3 regions of the Sphingobium sp. DC-2 genome follow, and region 3 is predicted to be linked to each of the others. Evidence: riboswitches for the same ligand, from Rfam matches in the RefSeq annotation. Region 3 holds a riboswitch; each other region holds the start of a gene.
The links. A riboswitch is a leader RNA that binds a small molecule or an ion and turns the genes downstream of it on or off. The one in region 3 is predicted to bind cobalamin.
Positions count from the first base shown of each region.

Region 1: it holds a riboswitch for cobalamin, as region 3 does, so the genes downstream of both, ET21_RS0120670 (cobalamin biosynthesis protein CobG) here and ET21_RS0111625 (TonB-dependent siderophore receptor) in region 3, are expected to answer to the same signal.
Region 2: it holds a riboswitch for cobalamin, as region 3 does, so the genes downstream of both, ET21_RS0113500 (TonB-dependent siderophore receptor) here and ET21_RS0111625 (TonB-dependent siderophore receptor) in region 3, are expected to answer to the same signal.

Region 1 is NZ_JNAC01000114.1:324,246-328,796, reverse strand. It holds gene cobN (cobaltochelatase subunit CobN) at 1-1,978, shown strand, start outside; gene cobO (cob(I)yrinic acid a,c-diamide adenosyltransferase) at 1,975-2,580, shown strand; gene bluB (5,6-dimethylbenzimidazole synthase) at 2,582-3,220, shown strand; cobalamin riboswitch at 3,337-3,554, shown strand; gene ET21_RS0120670 (cobalamin biosynthesis protein CobG) at 3,780-4,551, shown strand, end outside.
Region 2 is NZ_JNAC01000057.1:165,941-170,491, forward strand. It holds gene ET21_RS0113495 (ABC transporter substrate-binding protein) at 1-65, shown strand, start outside; gene ET21_RS0113500 (TonB-dependent siderophore receptor) at 102-1,961, opposite strand; cobalamin riboswitch at 2,129-2,353, opposite strand; gene ET21_RS0113505 (molybdenum cofactor guanylyltransferase) at 2,421-2,963, shown strand; gene cobA (uroporphyrinogen-III C-methyltransferase) at 2,977-3,759, opposite strand; gene ET21_RS0113515 (nitrate reductase) at 3,746-4,551, opposite strand, start outside.
Region 3 is NZ_JNAC01000051.1:195,385-199,935, reverse strand. It holds gene ET21_RS0111630 (amidohydrolase) at 1-1,301, shown strand, start outside; cobalamin riboswitch at 1,532-1,778, shown strand; gene ET21_RS0111625 (TonB-dependent siderophore receptor) at 1,994-3,925, shown strand; gene ET21_RS25815 (ABC transporter substrate-binding protein) at 3,925-4,551, shown strand, end outside.

The sequences.
Region 1 (4,551 bases), on a different contig from region 3:
CTATCCCTTCATCGTCAATGATCCGGGCGAGGGCACGCAGGCGAAACGGCGCATCGGCGCTTGCATCATCGATCATCTGACGCCGCCCTTGACCCGCGCCGAAAGCTACGGCCCGCTCAAGGAACTGGAGGCGCTGGTCGATGAATATTATCTCGCCGCCGGCATGGACCCTCGCCGGTTGGAGACGCTGCGCAAGGATATATTGGCGCTCGCCGCGTCACAGGGGCTGGACAAGGATGCGGGCGCGGAAGGCGGCGGAGACGATGCCTTGGCAGCGATCGACAACTATCTGTGTGACCTCAAGGAAATGCAGATCCGCGATGGGCTGCATGTCTTCACCCGGTCGCCAGAAGGAACGCAACGCCGGGACCTGCTGATCGCGCTCGCCCGTTGCCCGCGCGGATTGGAGGATGGCGAAGGATCGCTGCTTACCGCATTGGCTGACGATCTTTCCCTTGGTTTCAATCCATTGGATTTTGTCATGGGGACGCCGTGGCAAGGTGCCCGCCCGCCGGAGCTTGGCTCTCTGACGCCAGCGCCCTGGCGAACAACGGGCGATACGGTGGAGCGGCTCGAACTACTCGCTATCCATCTGCTCGATACCAAGGGCGATGCGCCTGGTCCAAAAAGCGCCGCTATCATCGAGGCGTTGTACAGCGGGCTCGCCCCGCGCGTCGACGCCAGCGGACCGGCCGAGAAAGCGGCGCTTTTGGCGGCGCTTGACGGGCGTTTCGTCCTCCCCGGCCCTTCCGGCGCGCCCACGCGCGGGCGGCCCGATGTATTGCCGACCGGCCGCAACTTCTACTCGGTGGACACGCGCGCCGTCCCCACCGTAGCGGCCTGGAATCTGGGGCAGCGATCCGCCGAACTGCTGGTCCAGGACTATCTCCAGCGGCAGGGAGAATATCCGCGCGCGATGGCGATTTCCGCGTGGGGCACCGCCAATATGCGCACCGGAGGCGATGATATCGCCCAGGCGCTGGCATTGATGGGCGTGCGTCCGCGCTGGGAATGGTCATCGGGCCGGGTCATCGGCTTTGAGGTGATGAAGATCGCGGAACTCAATCGCCCAAGGGTCGACGTCACCCTGCGCATATCGGGCTTCTTCCGCGACGCCTTCCCTGAACAGGCCGATCTGGTCGACAGCGCCGCCCGCGCGGTGATGGCACTGGACGAGCCGGAGGAGGATAATCCCGCCGCCGCCCGCCACCGTGCCGAAACCGCCCTTCTGATGGCGGAGGGCGCGTCCGAAAAGGCGGCGCTCCGCCGCGCGGGGGCGCGTGTTTTCGGTTCCGCGCCGGGAACTTACGGCACGGGTTTGCAGGCGATGATCGATGAAAGCATCTGGCACGACCGGTCCGACCTTGCGAATATCTATCTCGATTGGGGCGGTCATGCCTATGGCGGCGGCGTGGAGGGAGAGACCGATCGCGCCCTGTTCGCGCGGCGGCTGGCCGAAGCGGACGCACTTATCCAGAATCAGGACAATCGCGAGCATGACCTGCTCGACAGCGATGATTATTACCAGTTCGAAGGCGGGATCGCGGCGGCGGTGGAGCATCTCTCCGGCAAGACGCCGCTCAGCTATCATAATGACCATAGCCGCCCGGAACGGCCGGTCGTACGCACGCTGGAGGATGAGATCGGCCGCGTCGTGCGCGCCCGCGTGACCAATCCCAAGTGGATCGCGGGCATGATGCGCCACGGCTACAAGGGCGCGTTCGAAATCGCCGCCTCGGTCGATTATCTCTTCGCCTTTGCCGCCACCACCCATGGCGTCAAGGATCATCATTTCGACGCCGTCCACGCCGCCTTCATCGAGGATGAAGCCGTCCGCGCCTTCATGGCGGAGGTGAACCCCGCCGCCCTGCGCGAAACCGCCGCCCGCCTGTCGGAAGCGCTTGATCGCGGCCTTTGGCGGCCCCGGTCCAATAGCGCCGCCATGCTCCTTTCCAGCCTCAAGGAAGACCGACCATGATCGAACGCACTCCGGAACAACATGCCGAGAAGATGAAGAAGAAGCAGGCCGCCCATGACAAGATCATGGCGACCAAGACGCAGGAAAAGGGCCTGCTGATCGTCCATACCGGCAAGGGCAAGGGCAAGACGACCGCCGCGCTCGGCATGGTGGTGCGCGCGATCGGCCATGGCAAGAAGGTCGGCGTCGTGCAGTTCGTCAAGGGTGCGATGACCACCGGAGAAAAAGCGGTGTTCGACGCGTTTCCCGATAATGTCACGTTCAAGCCGATGGGCGAAGGCTTCACCTGGAACACGCAGGACCGCACGCGCGATATCGCGCTCACCCGCGAGGCATGGGACGAGGTGAAGCGGATGATCGCCGATCCCGCCTATGACATGGTGCTTGCCGACGAGCTGAACATCGTGCTGCGGTACGACTATCTGCCGCTTGACGAAGTGCTGGAGGCCGTCGCAGGACGTGACCCGATGAAGCATGTCATTGTCACCGGCCGCAACGCTCCCGATGCATTGGTGGAGGCGGCCGATCTGGTCACCGAAATGACGCTGATCAGGCATCCTTTCCGCAGCGGGGTGAAGGCGCAGCCGGGGATAGAATTCTGACATGAGCGGTCCCGCCATCACGCCCATTGACAGCGCTGCGTTCGAAGCGCTGGTCCGGGCGCGGCGGGATGTTCGCCATTTCCGCACTGACCCGCTTGACGAGAGCGACGTGGAATGGCTGCTGAGCATGGCGCATCGCGCGCCGTCTGTCGGCTTGTCGCAGCCCTGGCGCTTCGTGCGGATCGAAACCGCCGGACTTCGCGAACGGCTCGCCCGCCACGTCGATGCTCAGGTCAGCGCGGCGGGAGAGGCGTATGAAGGCGATCAGGACCGCCTTTACCGCAGCCTCAAGCTGCACGGCCTGCGCGAAGCCCCGGTGCTGTTCGCCGTCTACTGCGACGACGGCACGGAAACCGGACACCATCTGGGCGCGGTCACCATGCCAGAAGCGCGGCGCTATAGCTGCGTAATGGCCGTTCATACGCTCTGGCTGGCGGCCCGGACCCGTGGCATCGGCATGGGCTGGGTATCCATCATGGAGTCCGAAGACGTAGACGCGATGCTGGATATTCCCGCGAACTGGGCTTGTCTTGGGTTGCTATGCCTGGGCCGCCCGGAAAGCGAAGAGGACGCGCCAGAGCTGGAACGGCGCGGCTGGGAACAGCGGACGGGTTGGCGTTCGGTGGTGATGAAACGCTAGGGATGCGCCGTGCTCCTGCACAGGCAGAAGCGCCAAGTCTCCGATCGCGCCAAGCCTGCCGAAGCCCCTTCCCTTTCACCGGCGAGCGCTCTAAGAGGCGAAGCGGACCGGCCTGCCGGTCCATCGATCGCGTCGGTGTCCCTTTTGGGGCTTAAATGGGAACGCGGTGCGGGAGCTTGCTCCCTAATCCGTGGCTGTCCCTGCAACTGTGAGCGGCGAGCGAGACATGGACGATCGTGTACCGGGCGATCAGCCACTGGAGCAATCCGGGAAGGCCCATGCTTCACGCATTGACCCGCAAGCCAGGAGACCTGCCGCCGCAAAGGTCGCTCTTGCCATGATCCAGGGGATGGTCACGGCTCGGTTCTCCGTTTGAGCGACGAATTTTCGTGCGGCTGCGGCCGTGCCCGGCTGCGTCTCATCACGCACGGGCGCACCGCCGCCATCGTTGCTTGACACCTGGAGGGCTTTAAAAGTGCAGGACTGGCCGGGGCGCGCGTCCGCTGATCAATCGCCTCATCCTGCGGTGCGGGGATGGTGTCCGACCGCATGGCGGCCGATGATGGCGGGAGACGGCCTGCTGGTCCGTGTCCGACCCCGCCTTGGCCGGATGAGCCGCATGCAAGTGCTTGGCCTGTGCGATGCGGCGCTGCGCCATGGCAACGGCCATATCGACCTGACCAATCGCGCGGGGCTACAGATCCGGGGCGTGAAGGAGCGTGACCACGGGGAGCTGGTGCAGGCATTGGCCGCGCTGGGCCTGGTCAATCCAGATGCCAGCCGGGAAGCTGCCGCGCCGGTCATACTGACGCCCGACTGGATGCCTGACGATGCGTCGGATATGATCGCCCGCGCGCTGCTGGACCGGATGGGCGAATTGCCCCCTCTGCCGCCCAAGGTGGGCATCGCCATCGACGCAGGCCCTGCGCCCGCCCTCGCCCACAGCCCCGCCGATTTCCGCATCGAACGGAGCGAGCACGGAGAATTGATTCTCCGGGCCGAGGGGCGGGACAAGGGCATGGCGACGAGCGTGGAAAAGGCCGTGGACAACCTGATCGCGCTCGCCCACTGGTTTGTCCGCAGCGGCGGCGTGAAGGCGGGCCGGATGGCCCGGCATACAGCGCTCCTTCCGCACCCTGCGTCCCATATTCCTGCCGGGTCCCGCTCCCCCTCCGCTGTGATCGAGTTTTGTCCTGGCCGCTTCCATGGCGTGCCCTTTGGCCGGATCGAGGCCGATGCCTTGCGCGGCCTGATGGACCGAGCACACCATGTCCGCCTGACGCCGTGGCGCGGCATCATCCTGGAAGGGGATGATGGACCATCGGACGGCC
Region 2 (4,551 bases), on a different contig from region 3:
GCCCGGCCTATGTACAGGCCGCGCGCAGCATCATTGCGCAGATCAACGCCGCGCCGGAGCGTTGAGGGGCGAGCGGTCACGCCCGCCCCCCTAGCCCTTCATCAGAAGCGGACACGCACGCCGCCATAGGCCGAGCGGCCGTAAGTGCCATAGCCATAGGCGGTCGCATATTCCTGATCGAACAGATTGTCGATGCGGCCGTAGATTTCGAGATTTTCCGTGAGGGGGAAGGAAGCGCGCAGGTCGGCGACGGCATAGCCGTCCAGCTGGACCCGATTGCGGGTGACGGGATCGAGATCGATGCTGTCGCCGACCATGGTCACGGTCGCCCCCGTGGACAGGCCGAAGGACCAGACATAGTCCACGGACGTGCTGACGGCATTGGCGGCGCGGCGCAACAGGCGCTGGCCACGGGCCGCGCTGCCGGGCGAACGGTCCCGCGCATCGACATAGCTGTAGGCGGCGGTGAAGGTCAGCGCCTCCACGGGCCGCAGCGTCAGTTCCGCTTCCACGCCCTTGGCGCGGGTGCGGTCCAGATTTTCATAAGTGGACGTCGCATTGTCGTAATTCAGCTGGTCCTGCGTGTCGCGCCAGAAGCCGGTGACGGACAGCACGGCCTTGTCGCTGCCCAGATTCTGGTCGAAGCCGATGTCATAGCTTTTGGAGCGTTCCGGCTTCAGGGCGGGATTGCCGCTGTACGTGTCGTAAAGCTGATAGAGCGAAGGCGCCTTGAACCCTTCGCCATAGCTCAGGCGGAAATTGGTGACGCCGCCATTGGGCGAATAGTTGGCGTTGGCGCCGAAGGTGGTCGCCCCGCCGAACTGGCTATGATCGTCGCGGCGCACGCCAGCAGTCACGGACAGACCAGAGAGCGGCTTCACCACGGCGAGGCCATAAACGCTGTCGATGTTCGCCCTGTGGCTTTCGCGCGATCCGAAGCCGAAAAATTCATAGTCAGGCCGCTCATGCTCATAGCCGAGCAGCAGCTTCACTTCGTCGGCGGGCTGATAGACGGCTTCATATTCGAAGCGGAGATTGTTGCCGGAATAGCCGAAATCGGGATCAGTGCCGCGCAGGAAATAATAATCGCGGTCCTGCCGATACCAGGTCACCGCCGCGCGGTTGGTCAGCGTGCCGTCGAGCAGTGCGAAGTTGAGGCCCGCATAGCCGATATACTGGTTCGACCGGGCGACGTCCGGGCTGTCGGCAGGCGCGCCGAAGAAGCTGTCATAGTCAAGATCGCCATGGATATAATAGCCGCGAAGGTCCAGGCTGACATCATCGGTGAAGGCGATCTTCAACCGGGCGTTGCCGGTGACATTTTCATAACCGTCCTTTTCCGATCCGCCGAAGCCGGGCGAGACGGCGGAAATACCGTCCGTCCTGAAATAGGCGACGCCAACGCCGCCGGAAACGATGCCGCTGGTGCCCGATACGTCCGCCTTCGCGTTCAGCGTGTCGGCATAGCCATAATCGACCGACGCCTTGCCGCCGAAGCCTTCACCCGGCACGCCGGTCATGACGTTGACAACACCGCCGATCGCCTGGCTGCCATAGGCGATGGAGTTGGAGCCGCGCAGCACCTCGATACGGCGGATATTGCCGACCAGCAGATTGCCGAAATCATATTGATCGCCGATGCCGCTGGGGTCGTTGACCTTGACCCCGTCGATCAGCACCAGCGTCTGCGTCGTTTCCGCGCCGCGCACCGACACGCTGGTGACATTGCCGAGGCTGCCCGTCCGGTTGAAGCGGATGCCCGGCGTGGTCGCCAGCAGATCGACGACGCTGACATTCTGGCGGGTCTCGATCGTCTTTTCATCAATGACGGTGACCGCTTGTCCGACCTCGTCCGTCGGCTGCTCAATGCCGAGCGCGGTGACGACGATCTCCCCCGATTCCTCCGCGACGGCAGGCGTTGCGGCGAGGAACGCGATGAGCGAAATGCTTGTCTTCAACATGATTGTCTTCCCTGAGCGCCATGCGACATGAGGGCCAGGGCTTCCGCGCGAGCGGCCGGTGCGCGAGACAAGGAGACGCCAGCCCGCCCCGCGCACCGATGCGGCCCCCGCCGCTTCGTCGCTCAGACGGAAAAACACCGTGCCTGGGCCTGTCCCTGGACCCAAGGCAAGAGCGACCATGCGCCGGCAGGTCTCCTGGCTCGCGGGTCAGGGCAGCGATGCACGGGCCTTCCCGGACTCGCGCCCAGTGGCCGGTTCCCCGCGCCCTCCCCTTTCGAAAGCGTGAGTTACCAAGTGCATCGCGCTCGCCGCTTACAGTTGCAGGGACAGCCGCGGAATTGGGCGAAGGCTCGCCCGCACCGCATTCCCTTTCCGGCGCGATCTTCTTTCATGTGAGCGGTTGCCCGCCCACGCGGCGCGCCATAGGGGAAATGACGGGTTCTGCCAAGGAGTGGACGAATGCGATTGCTGGGCGCGGTGCTGGCCGGTGGGCGTTCCAGCCGGTTCGGGAGCGACAAGGCGGCTGCGGTGCTGCCGGACGGGCGGACTCTGCTGGAGCATGCGGCGGCTGCGATCGGGGCGCATGTGGAGGTGGTGGTCGTCTGCGGCCGGACGGTCGAGGGGATGACGGGGCTGGCGGACCGGCCCGTGCCGGACATGGGGCCGCTGGGCGGGCTGAACGCGGCGCTGCATCATGCGCGGGCCGAAGGACTTGACGCGGTGCTGACGACCGGGTGCGACATGCCGGTCTATCCGGCGGCGCTGGCGGAGGCGCTGGTCGGCGAAAGCGCTGCGGTTTTGAAGGGGCAGCAACTGGCCGGGTTCTGGCCTGTTTCCCTGGCGGACGAACTGGATGCACATCTGGCGGAGAAGAATAGCCGCTCGATCTTCGGCTGGCTGGAGCGGATCGGCGCGCGGATCGTGGAGCGGGAAGATATCCTGCTGCCGAACATCAATCGGCCGGAGGATCTGGCGAAATTAGCCCTTCCCCATTCGCGCTGAGGTGAGGTTGCGGTCAAGCAGGAAGGGCAATGGTCTCCGCTATTTCGGCAGGCACGGCCGTGCCCGCAACCGCTTCGCCAATCAGAAGCAGGGTCGGGTCCTCGTCACTGATGGTCTGCACCAGGAATGCCAGCGCGGACAGCTTGCCCCGGATCAGCCGTTCATTGGGGAGCGAGACGTTGACCGCCACCATCACGGGAGTTTCGGGATCACGTCCGGCGGCGATCAGCTGGCGGCTGATCTCTCCGGCGGCGGCGCGGCCCATATAGATGCCGAGCGTGCCGCCGGGACGGGCGAGCGCTTCCCAGTCGAGCTTGAGCGGTTCGCCCGCCTTCAGATGCGCGGTGACGAGGGTCAGTCCGCGCGCCTTGCCGCGCAGGGTGAGGGAAGCGCTACCGCTCGCCGCAGCGGCGCTGGCGGTGGTGATGCCGGGGCAGATGCGGAAGCGGATGCCGTCCGCCGCCAGATGTTCCATCTCCTCCGCCGAGCGGCCGAAGATGGAGGGATCGCCGCCTTTGAGGCGGACGACGCGCTTGCCCGCCTTGGCGGCGGCGAGGAGCAGGTCGTTGATGCTCTCCTGCGCCTTGCTGTGGCGGCCGGAGCGCTTGCCGACGCTGACCCGCTCCACGCCTTGCGGGATGAGGTCGAGAACGCCGGGACCGACCAGCGCGTCGTAGAAGACAATCTCCGCCGCAGCGATCAGCTTTTCGGCCTTCCGGGTGAGCAGGTCCGGGTCGCCGGGGCCTGCGCCGACCAGCCAGACTTCACCGGGGGCGATAAGTTCATTCGGCTGCATGGAGCGTCTCCTGCGGGATTTGGGCGAGGATGTTGGCGAGCGCGGGGCGGCAGGACCCGCAATTGGTGCCAGCGCCGATCGCCTTGCCGATGGCGGGCACATCGACCAGGCTCTGTTCGCGGATGGCGGTCATGATCTGATTGAGGCCGATGTCGAAGCAGACGCAGATGGTCGGCCCCTTGTCAGGCTGGTTGCCCGGCCCACGGGCGGCGAGGACGGAGGCCCCCACCCCTTCGACGGCAAGCTGGCTGATGAGCCAATCCCGCGAGGGGAGCAGGCCGGTGCGGGTGACGAAGAGGACGGCGGCGAGCTTGCCTTCGCTGATGATCGCGATACGGCGGGTGCCGCGCGTCATGTCGATGGCTTCGACCCGGTCGCCCTTGGGCAGGCTGGCTTCGAGCCTTATGGGATCGCCATTGCCCGCGACTTCGTAGAGCGCGCCGCCGGGAACGGTCACGCGGGTCGACCAGAGGCAGGGGAGCTTCGCGGGCTGATCACCGCGCAGGATCAGGAAGCCCTTCCATTCGGTGACGACCCTCTCGATGCTGGCGGGGGTCAGTTTGAAGCCGGGCTGGCCCGAATGCGGATCGACCAGCGGACGGGGCAGCAGGCCGGTGCGGCCGCCGGTCGAGACCTGATCGGTCCAGTGGATCGGCGTGAAGATCTCGCCCCGGCGCTGACCATCGCTATGAGCAACGCGGAAGATGCTGTTGCCCTGCGCGGTCTGAACGCGGGCAAGGTCGCCATCGATAATGCCGAGGTCCTGCGCATCTTCGGGATGGATTTCGACCA
Region 3 (4,551 bases):
TGGCTCCGGCCTGCGGAGCTTCCCAAGCGTTCGCTCAATCGGCCGGCCCGATCGGACCGGTAGCCGTCGATAACGTGCTCGATGACAGCAAGGCCAGCATCGAGGGGCTGTATCGTGATCTTCATCAACACCCGGAGTTGGGCTTTGCAGAGGTTCGGACGGCAAAGCTGCTCGCGGACCGCATGCGCAAGCTGGGCTTCACGGTGACTGAGAATGTGGGGAAAACCGGCGTAGTCGCTGTCTACCAGAATGGCGCTGGCCCCGTCGCGCTCGTTCGCACCGAAATGGATGCCTTGCCCATGGAAGAGAAAACAGGGCTCCCGTTCGCCAGCAAAGCTGTCGTGGAAAAGGACGGGAAATCCACCTTGGTCGCCCATTCCTGCGGCCATGACGTTCATATGGCCTGGTGGGTCGCGACTGCTCAGGCGCTTGTTGCACTTAAGGACAAGTGGCGCGGAACCTTGCTGTTTGTGGCGCAGCCCTCCGAAGAAACCTTGAGCGGGGCAAAAACCATGCTGGACGATGGCCTCCTCAAGCGCTTTCCAAGGCCAGACTATGCCATCGCCGCGCATGTCGGCGGCGGGATGCCCCTGGGGACTGTGCTGGTGAAGGATGGCGTTATCCTGTCCGCCTCGGATGCCGTAGACATCACCTTCAAGGGACGTGGAGCGCATGGCTCCGCCCCCAGCGCGGCGATCGATCCGATCGTCATGGGCGCCAACTTCGTGACAGACGTCCAATCCGTCATCAGCCGGCGCAAGGACGCGGGCGCATTCGGTGTCATCACCGTCGGCGCCTTCCAGTCAGGCACGGTCGGCAATATCATCCCGGACACCGCCACGTTGCGGCTGTCGCTGCGTTCTTTCACCCCCGAAGTTCGCGCGCTTCTGCTCGATGGTGTTGAAAAGACCGCCAAGGGCGTCGCGATGATTGCGGGGGCGCCGCCGCCCTCGATTGTCCGCCCCTATGGAACGGCCGAGACCCGCAACGACAGTTCGCTGGTCGCGCGTCTCACGCCGCCCCTGAAATCGGTCTTCGGGGAGGGTGTCGTCTCCATGCCGGCTTCCGCGCCTGGCTTTTCGGGCAGCGAGGATTTTTCAATGTTCGCTGCGGCAGGGATTCCTTCAATCTATCTCATGATCGGGGGCGACGATCCTACGGTGCTCAACGGCTACAAGGAGAAGGGCATTGCCCCGCCCACCAATCACTCGCCCAACTATGCACCTTCTGCCCGCCAAGCTATCCGCAATGGCGCAGCGGCATTGGTAACCGCAATACTGGCTCAGAACGGGGGCAACTGATGCCGTCGGTGTGCAAACACCAGCACCCATCGGCTCGGAAACGCGGGACACGATGGACTTCGCCATTTTGAATTGTCGGCTCCTCGCCTCCGGCGAGGGGCCACTTCACCGGGCGTTGGGGCAAAGCGGCCGCTCGCAAACAGTTTCGCGAACGACAGCTTTCGGCAAAAGCTGTCTTGCGCTGCAAGCACCAACAGCATATTGGCGGGACGTTCATGCCGTATCCCGGCATGGGCAATGATCGCGCCGGTGCCCCGAAAGGGGCTTAATAGGGAACGCGGTGCGGATGGCGAAATCCATCCCAATCCGAGGCTGTCCCTGCAACTGTAAGCGGTGAGCGCGATGCACATGTGCGGATGGGATTGTCCCGAACCGCCAGCCACTGGGCCGGACGCTAATTCCTGCGAGGCCTGGGAAGGCCGTGCATCAAGTTATGACCCGCGAGCCAGGAGACCTGCCGGCGCTAGGTCGCTCTTGCTTTGGTCCAGGGGATGGTCAAGGCACGGTACTTCTCCGTCTGAGCGACGAACCTAAGCGGCTGGGGCCGTGAGGGTCTGCGTCTGCGGGCGACATGCGCCCGGCCGCCGTCGCAGGCCGACCGTTCGTGCGCCTGGTTGACCGTTTCAGGTCAGCCCTGACGATATGTGCCGGTTTGCCCCCGCCGTCCAAGCTCAGGCGCGGGGGGAACGAACATGAAGTCGATCCAATATCTGTCTCTGCTGGCTCTGACGGCGACGCCGGCTTTCGCACAATCCAATCCCAGCCAACCCACCAGGAATGAAGATGGCGACACCATCGTCGTGACCGGAAGCCGCTCCGGTGAGGCGGTGCCGGTCAAGCAGATCGGCGCCTCCATAACGGTGCTGGACGCAGAAGCGCTCGAAACGCGCCAGACGCGGATCATCTCCGATATCCTGCGCGACGTGCCTGGCGTGGCGGTCAACCGCACCGGCGCGATCGGCGGCCTGACCCAGATCCGCGTGCGTGGTTCGGAGGGCAATCACGTCCTGGTCCTGATCGACGGAATCAAGGCCTCCGATCCTTATTATGGCGAATATGATTTCGGTACGCTGATCGCCGATCCAGAGGCCAAGGTCGAAGTGCTGCGCGGCCAGCAGTCCTCCCTCTATGGGTCGGACGCGATCGGCGGCGTGATCCAATATATCACCCTGACCGGCGCGGAAGCGCCCGGCTTCTCGGCCCGGGCCGAGGGCGGCTCTTTCGGCACGTTCACTGGCGGGCTCCGCGCGGCTGGCGTTACCGGCGACCTCGATTATGCCGTCTCCGGCTCCTATTACCACACCAAAGGAACGCCGACCGCACGCTATGGCACCCGCGACGTGGGATCGGACAGCGCAGGCCTGTCCGCCAAGCTGATCTGGTCGCCGGCGGACAACTTCAAGGTCACCGGCGTCGCACGCTACAGCTACACTGACGCCGATACCAACGATAGCGAGAATGATCCGGGCAGCCCGCTGTTTGGCTACACTGTCGACAGTCCCGGCGTCCATTTCAAGAACAAGGCTTTCTACGGCCTCATTCGCGCCGAGTTGACCGCTCTCGACGGTCGTTGGACCAACGCCGTGACCGCGCAAATGGCGGACACGACCCGCAAGGGCTACACCGCTGCCGGCTTCGACTATGGCGACAAGGGGCAGCGTTACAAGGGCAGCTTCGAATCCAGCCTTCGCTTCGGCACGGACGGCATCATTCATCGCCTGACCGCCGCCGTGGATGTCGAGCGTGAGCAGTTCCAGAATACAACGCCCTCTGCCTTCCAGGGCAAGCGCCATACCGACAATGTCGGCCTGGTCGGGCAGTATGAGCTTCTGGTCAACGACGCGCTGTCGCTGGGGGCCTCGATTCGCCGCGACGAGAATGACCGCTTCGACGATGTCACGACATGGCGGGCGCAGGGCAGCTACAGCTTTGCGACCGGCACACGTATTCGCGGTGCTTATGGTACGGGCGTCAAGAATCCGGGCTATAATGAATTGTTTGGCTATTCGGACGGCCGCTATATCGGCAACCCGAACCTGAAGCCGGAAAAATCCGAGGGTTGGGAAGCCGGGATCGAACAGAGCTTCGGCGGCAACCTTGCCACCATCGGCGCGACCTATTTCGATAGCAGGCTGAAAGACGAAATCTACATCACCTATCCCGCGCCGACCTATGTGGCCACACCGTCCAACCGCACGACCCTGTCGAAGCAACGCGGCGTCGAAGTCTTCGTGAGCGCCCGGCCGATCCAGCAGATCAGATTGGACGCTGCCTACACCTATTTGAAGGCGCGGGAAAACGGCACTGAGGAAGTGCGGCGTCCCAAGCATGTCGCAAGCTTCAACGCGACGGTGTTCAGCAAGGACGAGCGTTTTTCCGGCACGATCACCCTGCGGTACAATGGCCGCCAGAGCGATGTCGCCTATACCGATCCCAGCTACATCCCGGTTCGCGTGTCGCTGAAGGAATATGTGCTGGTGAACCTCAATGCCGAGTACAAGATCACTCCGGCTATCGCTCTTTTCGGGCGCGTGGAGAATCTGGCGAACGAGGATTATGAGGAGGTGTTCAGCTTCGCCACGCCCGGCCGCGCCGGCTATGGCGGCGTGCGCGTCCGCTTCTGATGCGTCTCGCCGCCCTTCTGGCGGGACTGGTCCTAACCGCGCTGCCGATGCCCGTCGGCAGCGCGGACGTGCCGCATTTGCCGAAGAGGCCGATGCGGGTCATGTCGATGAACCAGTGCGCCGATCAGCTTGTCCTGGCCTTGCTGCCTCCCGAGCGGATTGCATCCGTGACCTGGCTGTCGCGCGATCCTGATGGATCGCTGATGGCCCGCGAAGCGATGCGGGTGGGCATCAACCATGGCCTGTCCGAGGAGGTCGTCCGGCAAAAGCCGGACCTGGTGGTCGCGGGCAGCTTCACCACGGCGGCAACCCGCGCGCTGCTCAGGCGCATGGGTTATCCCATGATCGAGGTCGATCATGCGGAGAGCTTCGAGGACATAAGGCGGATCACCCGGCAGGTCGCCCAGGCCGTTGGAGAGGAAGCGAAGGGCGAAGCGCTGATCGCCCGGATGGACCGGCAACTCGCCGATCTTGCCCGCAATGCCGGTCCGCGTCTGCGCGTCGCCGCCTGGGACGGCGCAGGCTTCAACGCCAGCGAGGGATCGCTCTACAACGCCGTCCTAGAGGCGGCGGGCGCGGACAATGTCGCCAATCGGCCGCCTGCGACAAGCTATGGCCGGCCAGAT